DNA from 2 places in the Pseudoclavibacter sp. Marseille-Q434 genome. Region 1 is predicted to be linked to the other one. Evidence: predicted binding sites of a transcription regulator. Region 1 holds the regulator's gene; the other holds the start of a gene.
What was found. The regulator HspR, encoded in region 1, represses chaperone genes until heat shock. The targets are predictions, from matches to a motif close to AAGTTGAGTCNNNNNGACTCAACTT.
Positions count from the first base shown of each region.

Region 2: ACQFZP_RS09980 (Hsp20/alpha crystallin family protein) is a predicted target of HspR. The motif match lies at 4,267-4,291, and genes of this name have one in related genera.

Region 1 covers NZ_JBNPQH010000002.1:955,751-961,488, reverse strand. The annotation lists gene ACQFZP_RS11465 (zinc-dependent alcohol dehydrogenase) at 1-948, opposite strand, end outside; gene ACQFZP_RS11460 (FadR/GntR family transcriptional regulator) at 1,125-1,868, shown strand; gene ACQFZP_RS11455 (SDR family NAD(P)-dependent oxidoreductase) at 1,983-2,753, shown strand; gene ACQFZP_RS11450 (hypothetical protein) at 2,935-3,474, opposite strand; gene ACQFZP_RS11445 (heat shock protein transcriptional repressor HspR) at 3,494-4,006, opposite strand; gene ACQFZP_RS11440 (DnaJ C-terminal domain-containing protein) at 4,015-5,025, opposite strand; gene ACQFZP_RS11435 (nucleotide exchange factor GrpE) at 5,140-5,738, opposite strand, start outside.
Region 2 covers NZ_JBNPQH010000002.1:650,349-656,086, reverse strand. The annotation lists gene ACQFZP_RS10000 (branched-chain amino acid ABC transporter permease) at 1-511, opposite strand, end outside; gene ACQFZP_RS09995 (branched-chain amino acid ABC transporter permease) at 521-1,795, opposite strand; gene ACQFZP_RS09990 (rhodanese-related sulfurtransferase) at 2,248-3,168, opposite strand; gene ACQFZP_RS09985 (DNA-3-methyladenine glycosylase family protein) at 3,248-4,180, shown strand; gene ACQFZP_RS09980 (Hsp20/alpha crystallin family protein) at 4,343-4,756, shown strand; gene ACQFZP_RS09975 (FGGY family carbohydrate kinase) at 4,817-5,738, opposite strand, start outside.

The DNA.
Region 1 (5,738 bases):
CCTGGTGGTGATCTCGGCTCCCTCTTCCAGGGACGTCGTCCGCGAGACGATGGCGTCGGCCAGACCGGGGTGCCGGTCGAGGACGTCCAGCGCGGTCGAGAAGTCCGCCTTCGTGTACATGGCTGTGCCGAGGAGGGCGATCTCGCGAACCTGCAGCTCGCCCACGGGAACCGGCACGGGCTTACCGAAGACGGCGACCTGCACGATGGCGCCTCCAGGTGCGACAGCCGCGAAGGCCCGCTCGAGGAGAGCCGGCACGCCAGCCGCCACGAAGACCGCGTCGTAGCTGTGGGACTCCAGGTCGACGTCCGGAACGTGCACTCCGGTCGCCCCGAGGGACTCGAGCATCGGATGCACATGGGTGCGCGGCTCGATCACATCGAGCGTCTCCGCACCGGAGTCACGGAGCACGCGAGCGACGAGCGCACCGATGGTTCCGCCGCCGAGGACGAGCGACCGCGTGCGGGCCCGCTCTCCCAGCTGGGCGACCGCGTGGGCCGCGACCGCGATGGGTTCGGCGAGAGCGAGGTGCTCATCGGCGATGCCGTCCGGTGCAGGGATGATGGTGGTCGCGGGGACGGCGGTGAACTCCGCGAAGGAGCCGTCCCACGCGGCGATGCCGAGCATCTGCTTGCTCGCGCAGAGGTGGTAGCGGTTGCTTGCGCAGAGTGCGCACTCGCCGCAGGAGCGCTGAGGGTCGATGACAACGCGATCTCCGATTGTGAGTCCGTCGACGCCGGATCCGACCTCGGCGACGCGCCCGCCCGCCTCGTGGCCTGAGATGAGCGGTGGGATGCGGAACGGATGCGTGCCGCGCAGCGCAGCCAGGTCGGAGCCGCACACGCCGGTGGAGGTCACCTGCACCACCACCTCGCCTGGTCGGGCTTGGGGTTTCGGAATGTCGACCACCTGGGCTTTCCCAGATTCGTCGAAACGGATAGCGCGCATTCGGCTGCTCTTCCCCGCGACTCACGGCCGCGTTGCTTCGCGTGCGGGTAGGTGCTTGCGGTGCGAATCCAGCACTGGATGGCACGCGACAAGCTGACTGATTGCATCCTATCATACCAGTTGGGCCGCAGCTCTGGTGCGGCAGAATGGAAACCACACCTACGAAGGGAGCGCTGATGCCTGAGGCAGCCAGCACACAGCGCACACCGCAGACAGGGATCGTTCGCCAGAAGCGGCTCTCCGACCAGGTAGCGGACGCGATCAAGGACGACATCCTGGAGCGTGGGCTGGAGCCCGGCGACAAGCTCCCGTCCGAACGCGAGCTCTGCGAGACCTACGGCGTCTCACGCACCGTCATCCGAGAGGCAGTCCAGGCGCTCACCGCGAAGAGCATAGTGATCGCGACTCCCGGCTCCGGACTCACCGTCGCCCGCGCGAGCATCGACGACGTCGGCCAGATGCTGCAGATGTTCCTCCGAAACGGACCGGACGTCCCCTACCTGCAGCTGCACGAGGTGCGCGCGACGCTCGAGGTCTCCGTCGCGGGGCTCGCAGCCGAGCGCATCGACGACACCGGCATCAGCGCGCTCGCCGACCTCTGCGAACAGCTGCCCTCGTTCTCCGACGACATCGCCGCCGCCTCGCGCAACGACTACGACTTCCACCGCGGGCTCGCCGTAGCCACCGGGAACGACTTCTTCGTCACGCTCTACGACGTCCTCGGAGAGGGACTCATGCAGACCCGCATCGCCACCTTCTCCTTCGACCCCAGGCGCATCGACGTCGTGGCTCGGGCCCATGCGGCGATCGTCGCGCGTCTCGCAGCCCACGACTCCGATGGCGCGAGCAAGGCCATGGTGGATCACCTCGGCGAGGTGCGCGAGACCTGGATCCTGCACCAGTCGCATCCGTCACCCTGACCGCAGCACCAGTCGCTGTGTGACTACACAGCGATTATGGATGCGCGCTTCCTAGCCTTCGTTGGATCCCCGGGCGGCCAGCCACGCGGGCCCAGACGACAAAGGAGTTGCGATATGACAGATTTCAGCGGACGTTCAGTCCTCATCACCGGTGGAGCGGGCGGCATCGGCGCTGCGACCGCAGAGGAGTTCCTCAAGCTGGGGGCCCGCGTGGCTCTGGTCGACCTGTTCGCCGAGCCGCTCGAGGCCACGCGCGAGCGCCTCGCGGCACACGGGGACGTCATCACGATCACTGCGGACGTCACCAATGAGGCAGACGTCGAGCGCTACGTCGCCGAGACCGTCGAGGCGTTCGGCACCATCGACGTGTTCTTCAACAACGCCGGCATCGAAGGCGCCGTCGGCCCGCTCACGGAGGCGAGCGTCGACAACTACGAGAAGGTGTTCGCCGTCAACGTCCGCGGAGTCTTCCTCGGCATGAAGCACGTGCTCAAGGTCATGACCGAGCGCGGCAGCGGCAGCATCATCAACACCTCCTCGGAGGCAGGCCTCGACGGGTCGCCGGGCGTCTCCGCCTACGTCGCGTCGAAGCACGCCGTCGTCGGCTTCACGAAGTCGGCCGCGCTCGAGGTCGCGGCGACCGGGGTGCGGGTCAACAGCATCCACCCGTCCGGCGTGAACACGCAGATGGTGCGGCGCCTCGAGGAAGGATTCGGCGGCGGCGACACCGAGGCCGCGAAGGCAGGCTTCCAGGCGGCGATCCCGATGGGCCGCTACGCGGAGCCGCTCGACATCGCGCGCGTCGTCGTGTTCCTCGGCTCGGACGAGGCGTCGTTCGTGACCGGCGCGCAGTGGCGCGTCGACGGCGGCAACGGCGCCCGCTGACCAGAGCATCCTCCGCGCCGCGCGCGGGCGAAGGCAGACTCACGCAGTCAGAGTTGTGGCCCGGTGCTGCTCCCGAGAACGGGAACAGCATCGGGCCACAACTCTGTGGTGCTCGCGGCTCACCGGGTCGCCTCTCCCGAGGCGCGGCACAGCCCGCGGCACCCGCGCCTCCCGCCGCCCCTCAGGCGAGACTCGTCAGCACGAACAGCGTCGCGCGCAGCGGCGAGAGCGCGATCGCGACGGCGAGGTCGTGAGGCGTGCACCCGGCCTCGAGCCGATGCGACGTGAACGACGCCCCGCTTGTCACGACCGGCGCCCCATTGCGGGAGACCTGAACGCTCGAGAGGCCGACGCCGCGCATCGTCCACTCGGTGCCGTCGACGCCGCCGATGCGAGCCCGCACCGTGCGCGAGCGGCGAGTGAGCTGAAGGTCGAATCGCCGAGCATGCGGCTGCGTCACCTCGCCGGCGATACCGCCGACGACGAGCTGCATCGGGAACCGGAATGCGCCCTCGGGTGCGACCCAGGCCGCCCCGCGGTGGTGCTTCTCGTCGGCGATGAGCTCGGCGGTCGGGAGCCCGTCGCCGGAGGCCGTCGCGCGCCAGGGGTCGGCCGAGTACACGAGCGTGGCCGTGCCGAAGGGGGTCGCAGCCCGCCACACCTCTTCCGGTGACCGGTGGGTGATCGGGAACCGCTGGGACCGGAATGCACGGATGCTCACGGCGCGTTCCTCGGCGTGCCTAGTCGTTCGCGGGCTTCTTCGCGGTGGGGCGACGCCTGCGCACGGGGCGTGGGCGCTCCTCGGCTTCGCGTTCCGCCTCGTGCACGCGAGCCGGCCGCCAGACGACAACCTCGGTGCGGCGTGCAGTGCGGCGCCCGTGCGCGAGTGGCACGACGTCGCCGCGCTCGCCAGCCGCGAAGACCCGGCCGCCCAGTCGGGTGAGACGCTCGTCGGCGAGCTCCACCTCGAGCGCCCGCACGCGCCGCCGCAGCCCGAGCACCTCACGCTGCAGCTCGAGCACGCGCGCGATGCCTTCGAGGCTCACGCCCTCGTTCGAGAGCACTGCGATCTCCCGCAGCTGCGCCACGTCGCGCAGCGAATAGCGCCGCACGCGGCCCGCCGTACGCTGCGGCGTGACCAGACCCATCCGGTCGTATTGCCGCAGGGTCTGCGGGTGCATGTTCGCGAGCTCGGCGGCCATGGCGATCGCGAAGATCGGGGCGTCCTCGTCGAGGTCGGAGGGGAGTGCCATGAGCGCCCCTACCTGCCTTGGCGGGCGAGGCGGAGGAGATCCTCGCGCGGGCTCTCGTCACCGGATGCGGCGACGAAGTCAGCGAGGGCCTTCTCCTGCGCACTTGAGAGATGGTTCGGGACCGCGACCTCCAGGTGCACGAGCAGATCGCCCTTGCCCTTCTTCGTCTCGATGCCGCGGCCTTTGACGCGCAGCGTCTTGCCGTTCGGGGTGCCGGGCGCGACCTTCACGCGCACGGTGCCGCCGTCGACCGTGGGTACCTCGATGGTCGCGCCGAGCACTGCCTCCGCGAAGGAGACGGGCACGGTGACCTCGAGGTTGAGGCCCGAGCGGGTGAAGACGGGGTCCGGGCGAACCGTCACCGTGAGGATCAGGTCTCCCGCTTCGCCGCCGTTGGGGCTCTGGCCGCCCTTGCCGCGGAGTCGGATCTTCTGCCCGTCCTCGACGCCGGCCGGAACGCGCACCTTCACGACGCGTCCGTCCTGCCCCTGCAGCTCCACGGTGTCGCCCTTGATGGCGGTCATGAAACCGAGGGTCGTGGATGCGCTCTGGTCGCGGCCCTTCTGCGGTCCGGTCTGGAACCCGGCGGGGCGACCTGCGCCGCCGCCGAAGCTGCCGGCGCCGAATCCGCCGCCGCCTCCGCCGAACATGGAGCCGAGGAGGTCCTCGAAGTCCGCATTCGACGCGCCTCGGCGCGCACCGCCGCCGTTGAACATCCCGCCGAACACGTCCTCGAAGCCCGCGCCTCCGGGGCCGCCTGGGCCCTGCTGGAAGCGGGCGCCGGAGCCCATCGCGCGCATCTGGTCGTACTCTGCGCGGTGCTCTGGGTCGGAGATCACGGAGTAGGCCTCGGAGATCTCCTTGAACTTCGCCTCAGCAGCGGTGTCGCCCGGGTGCGAGTCAGGGTGGTACTGACGCGCGAGCTTCCGGTACTGCTTCTTGAGGTCTTTTTCGTCTACGTCCTTCGATACGCCGAGCACCGCGTAGAAGTCCTTGTCAAACCAATCCTGACTGGCCATATGGTCCTTCTGTTCCTAGGAATGAGCATGTCTTCTGGATGAACACGAGAGGGGGCCCGCGTCTGCGGTGCCCCCTGCCGTGTTCGATCGGTGCGGGTGCGCCGATCGCGGTGCTTACGAAGCGGGTACGAACACCGCTGCCTTCGCGACGCGGACCACGCGGTCGCCAACCGTGTAGCCGCGCTCGACAACATCGGCGATGGTGTCGGTGGTGACGCTCGGGTTCGGGAGCTGCGCGATCGCCTCGTACCGCTGCGGGTCAAAGGCCTCGCCGGCCTCGCCGTAGGCGGTGAGGCCGAGGCGCTCGACCGCCGTGCGGAGCTTGTTGGCGATGACGGCCATGGGCGTGTCCTCGACGAGGTCGCCGTGCTTCTGGGCACGGTCGAAGTCGTCGAGCACCGGGAGGAGGGAGCGGAGCACTTCAGCCTTGGTGGCGTCGTATGCCTCGCTCTTCTCACGGTCGGTGCGGCGGCGGTAGTTGGCGTACTCCGCCTGGACGCGCTGCAGGTCCTGGAGGCGCTCCTGGGCGAGATCGCTCTCGCCAGGCGTGCCCTCGGTTGGTGCGTCTTCCGCGCCTTCCCCGCTGAGGAGCTTCTCGAGGTCCTCAACGCTCAGACCTTCAGCCGCGGCTTCAGCAGCCTCGCCGGTCGCCGGGTCGGTGTCGTCCGGGGTGGACTCCGCCGACTCGGCACCAGCAGCCTTGCCGAGGTCGC
Region 2 (5,738 bases), 310 kb from region 1:
GGAGCGTCGCGAGGAGGACGATGCCCCAGCCGACGATGCGGGTCCACCAGTCGTACGCGTTGTACGTGAAGGGACCGAAGCCGTAGGTGCCGTCCGGGATCGGGTTGATCGCCGCGAAGGTGCCCTTGAAGCCGTTGAGGCCGTTGGCGGCACCCGTGACCGAGGTGAGGCCCGTCGTCGTCACGATGTACCGGAGGATCTCGGCGGAGGCGATCGTCACGATGGCCAGGTAGTCAGCTCGCAGCCGCAGTGTCGGGACGCCCAGGATGAACGAGAAGATCACCGAGACCACGATGACGCACAGCACGGCGGCCCAGAGCGGCCAGCCGAGGCTGATCGTCGGGATCGCGAACGCGTACGCGCCGATCAGCATGTACGCGGCCTGACCGAAGTTGAGGAGGCCGGTGTAGCCGAAGTGGATTCCGAGGCCGATCGCGGCGAGCGCGTAGGCAGCGGTGGTGGGGCTGAGGAGCTCGCCGACGGCGTTGCTCAGGATGTTTGACCAGTCCATGTTCGTCTCCTAGCCGACTCGCTCGCGGCGGCCGAGAATGCCCTGGGGCCTGACGAGCAGGACCAGGATGAGGATGAGGAGCGCCGCCGCGTACTTGAGGTCGGCGGGGATGAAGAGGGTCGAGAGCTCGACGAAGATGCCGACGACGAGCGATCCGACGAGCGCGCCGTACGCGGAGCCGAGGCCACCGAGGGTGACGGCGGCGAACATCAGCAGCAGCACCTGGAAGCCCATGTCCCACGACGACTGGCGGTACAGGGCGAGCATGACGCCGGCGAGGGCGGCGAGGCCACCTGCCGTGGTCCAGACGATGCGGATGATGCGGTCGACGTTGATACCGGATGCGCTCGCGAGCGACGGGTTGTCGGAGACGGCTCTGGTTGCCTTGCCGACCCTGGTGCGGGTCAGGAACAGGGCGACGAGCAGGAGGGTGACGATCGAGATGCCCATGCTCAGCAGCGAGCCTGTCGTGATGCGCACGGGGCCGAACTCGACGGCCCCGCTGAGACCCACGGAGCTCATCGGGAGGATCGCTCCGCCGAAGAACAGCTGGTAGATGTAGCGCAGCGCGAGGCCGAGGCCGATGCTCACGATCATGGCGGGCACGAGGCGCACGCCGCGCTTGCGCAGTGGCTTCCAGAGCGTCGCATCCTGAACCCAGCCGAAGGCCGCGCCGAGGAGGACGACGATGATCATCGCCACGAAGATGTTGAGCCCCATGGAGACGGAGAAGAGCCAGGCCATGAGGCCACCGAACGTGACCAGCTCGCCGTGCGAGAAGTTGTTCAGCCCGGTCGTGCCGAAGATCAGCGTGATGCCGATCGCGCCGAGCGCGATGAGCAGGCCGAAGTTGAGCCCCGCGACGAGGCGCTCGATGAGCTGCGAGCCGAAGTTGCTGCTCTGCCTCGTGTCCTCGCCGAGCGCGAAGAGGCGACCGACGTTGGTCGTCGACCACTCGTCCTCCGTGACCTCGGCCGTCGCCCCGTCTTCGTTGCGGAGGTCCACGCCGTCCGGCAGCGTCTCCGTGTCGAGCGTCACCGTGTAGTTGCCGGGGCCGGGGACGGGGACGCGCCAGCGTCCGTCCTCACCCGACTCCACCGTCTCGGTGTAGCCGTCGCCTTCGACGGTGAGCGAGACGCCCTCGACGGGTTCGCTCTCGAAGTTGAGGATGCCGCTGATCGAGTACGCCGACTCTTCCGGGGGCTCGGACTCCGCGTTTGCGGGTCCGGCCATCGAGAAGACGCCGAGGAACGCGAAGAGCGACATCGCGAGGGCCGCGAGCATTCGGTGCGTTTGGGTGAGCCGGGAACGCCCGGCGGTCGCTGAGCGCGATCCGGCTGGCGGAAGCGGACTGAGGAGAAGGGGCACGGAGTACCTCCAGTGCGAGTCGGGCTGGGCACGACGACTGAACGAGATTCTGGAACTGCTATTGCTGCAAGCGAGGATTCGCCACTCTGCGAATCTACGGATGATTTGTATCGGCAATGTTTCTTTGCCGCTACACACGATAGCGGTGCGGGCGTGCCGCTGTGCGCCGTGAGCCGCCCGAACGCGCAATTTTGTTCTACGTCACCACAAATGTGGCGGTCCGGCGCGTTCCAGTGTGCCGCCGCCGCCAAGATCGGGGATGTCTGAAGATCGCCCACGTGCTCGGCGTGTCACCGACCGGAAGGTGGTCCGTCAAGTCCTCGAGGGGCGACGGATGCGGCCGACTCGGTCCTGGCCCGATCCTCCGGTCAGGAAACCGCCCTGTCTGGGACCGCCGCGAGCTGGTGCTCGGCGCAGAGCAGCTCGTTCGCGCCGCAGTCTTCGCAGGCGACGAAGCGCTCGCGGCACGAGGTGTCGCTGCAGTTCTGCGTGCGGTGCGTGGGCGCCGCGCACTCCCGGCAGCGCCCGAGCTTCTCGGTGTTCGGCCCGAACTCGAGGTGCTCGCGCGCGTCGAAGACGGCGAGCGATCCCTTCCAGAGGCCTTCGTCGCCGAACTGCTCGGCGTAGCGGACGATGCCGCCGTCGAGCTGGTACACCTCGCTGAAGCCGCGCTTCACCATGAGCGCGGAGAGGACCTCGCAGCGCACGCCGCCCGTGCAGTAGGTGACGACGGCCTTCGACTTGAGCTCGTCGTACTTGCCAGACTCGAGCTCGGCGATGAAGTCACGGGTTGTGCCCGTCTCTGGCACGACGGCGCCCTCGAAGCGGCCGATCTGGGCCTCGATGGCGTTGCGTCCGTCGAAGAAGACGACGTCGTCACGTGACTCGACCAGTGCGTGGAGCTCATCAGGCGCGAGGTGGGTGCCGCCGCCGACCACGCCGTGCTCGTCGACCTCCAGTTCCCCGGGCGCCCCGAAGCTCACGATCTCGTCCCGCACCTTGACGCTGAGGCGCGGGAAGTCGAGGCTCTGTCCGTTCTCGTCGAGGCCGGTGCCCTCCGACCACTTGTAGTCGGCGTCCTTGAATGCCGCGTACTCGCGGGTGGTGCGAACGTACCGCTTGAGCGCGTTGAGCTCCCCGCCGAGGGTGCCGTTGATGCCGTCCTTCGAGATCAGGATGCGTCCGCGCAGCCCCAGCGACGCCGCGAGGTCTCGCTGCCAGAGGCGGATCGCCTCCGGATCGGCGAGGGGCGCGAAGGCGTAGTAGAGCACGATCTTGGGGACAGCCATGCGGTCGATTTTAGGTGAGCGGCGGGGCTCCGAGCGTCGAGGGGGCGCGGATGTCGGTGGGTCTGCGTACCCTTGCCGCATGCCAGATCGGGTCATGACGCTCTATCGGCCGGTGCTGCCGGTCGATGTCGTGCAGACCCTGTCGCCGCTCATGCGGGGCAGGCGCGACCCGACCTGCTGGATGCACCCGGTCTCGAGGGACGTGTGGCGCACGTCGCACGCGTTCGCGGGTGGGGCGACGACTGTCTTCCGGCAGGCGCGGGACGGGGTCCGCATCGTGTCGTGGGGCGAGGCCGCCGAGATCGCGGTCGACGAAGCCCCGGTCCTCCTTGGTCGCGATGACGACTGGAGCGAGCTGCGCCTCGAGGCGCTTCCCGAGCTGGCGGATGTGCGGCGTCGCAACGAGGGGCTGCGGCTTCCGAAGTCGGGGGCGGTGTTCGAGGCGCTCAGTGCCGCCATCATCGAGCAGAAGATCACGGGCCTCGAGGCGCATCGAGCGTGGGACATCCTGCACCGCGACTACGCGGGTGCCGCGCCCGGCCCGGCCGGCCTCGTGCCGCGCCACCTGCGGCTTCCGCTCACACCGGAGCAGTGGCGGCGCATCCCGAGCTGGGACTGGCATCGGGCGGGCGTCGACCACTCCCGGACGGGTACGGTCATCCGCTCCGCGACGGTCGCGTCGGCGCTGGAGCGCACGGCGAGCCTGCCAACCGGGTCTGAGGAGCCATTGCGCCGCCTCCGCTCGATCGTCGGCGTCGGCGTGTGGACGGCAAACGAGACCGTGCAGCGCTCACACGGTGACCCGGACGCGCCGAGCTTCAGCGACTACCACATCCCCAACATGGTGGGGTGGGCGCTCGCGGGCTGCGACGTCGACGACGACGGCATGCGGGAGCTGCTCGAGCCGTGGCGGGGGCATCGCGAGCGGGTCGTGCGCCTCATCAAGCTGGCTGGCAACCCGCGCCCGAAGCACGGCGCGCGCATGACCGTGCAGGACCACCGCTTCCACTGACGGGGGTCGTTCGCCCACGGCTGACGCGGTTTTCAGCAAACTTTCTGGCACTCGGCCTGGTCGAGTGCTAATTTTTCTGAGCAAGGAAGTTGACACCAGTCGACTCAAGTTCACCGCAGTCGCTCACGATCGTGAGGGTGCGTACAAGGAAGGGAAAACGACATGGCACGCGTCTTCGATCCGTTCCAGGAGATGGAACGACTTTTCCAGGGAGCACCGAACAGTCCGCGTTCGATGCCCATCGACCTCTACCGTGAGGCCGACCACTACATCCTCACCGCCGACCTGCCCGGCATCGACCCCAGCTCGATCGACGTCGACCTCGACGGCCAGCAGCTCACGATCCGCGCCGAGCGCAGCACCGTGAACGCCGAGGGTGCCAAGTGGCTCGTGCGTGAGCGCAACGGCGGCAGCTACCTGCGCCAGTTCACGCTCGGCCAGGGCCTCGACACCGAGCGCATCGCCGCGAGCTACGAGCACGGCGTGCTGACCGTGACGGTTCCCGTCAGCGAGCGCGCGAAGCCGCGCAAGATCGAGATCGAGACCGGCACGAAGGTCGAGACCATCCAGGCGTAGCCGACAGGCGACGCAGCAGAAGGGGGCAGTGCGATCTCGCACTGCCCCCTTCGCGATGTCTCAGACGGAACGCAGGCCCTTGCCTGACTCCTCGGAGTCCCGCGCGAGCTCCGCGGCCGCCGCGAACCGGGCTCGAAGCGCCGCATCAGGCGCCGGCTCCAGGTGGGCGATGGTCTCGACGGGAACCTCGAAGAGGGTCGGGGCGACGGCGCGCACGCCCTCGCTCAGAGCGGCGCCGCCGATGAGCATGACGCGCTTCGCGTCGACGCCGAGCGCGCGGTGCGCATCGAGGGCCTGTGCGAGGCTGCCGAGCATGCCCTCGACCGCGGCGCGGGCGAGGTTCTCGCGTGTGAAGGATCCACGCGTCATGCCGAGCAGGGATGCTGTCGCGTCCGGCAGGTCGGGAGTGCGTTCGCCGTCGAGGTACGGCACGAACGCGAGCCCGCCGGAGCCCACGGGGGCGGACGCGGCCAGCCGGCCGAACTCCGCGTGGTCCACGCCGAGCACGGTTGCGGTCGTGTCGATGACGCGCGCCGCGTTGAGCGTGGCGGACAGGGGAAGGAACTCGCCCGTCGCGTCGGCGAATCCCGCAAGACCGCCGTTCGGGTCGACAACCGGCCGCTCGGCGACCGAGAACACGGTGCCGGAGGTGCCGATGGAGACGACCACGTCGCCGGCGCGGGCGTTGAGACCGAGCGCGGCACCCGCGTTGTCACCGGCTCCCGCGGCGACGAGCACGCCAGCCGGGGTCTTGCCGGCGACCTCGGACGGGCCGAGCACGCGCGGGAGGATGACGTCGTGGCCGAGCGCCGCGACGAGCAGCTCGCGGTCGTAGTCGCCGGTGAACGGTGACCAGTAGCCGGTTCCGGAAGCGTCGGAGCGGTCGGTCGTGAGCTTCGTCAGGTCGGGGCCGAGGGGGCTCTCGTCGGCGGGGCCGTAGCCGAGGAGCCGCCACGTGAGCCAGTCGTGGGGGAGTGCGACG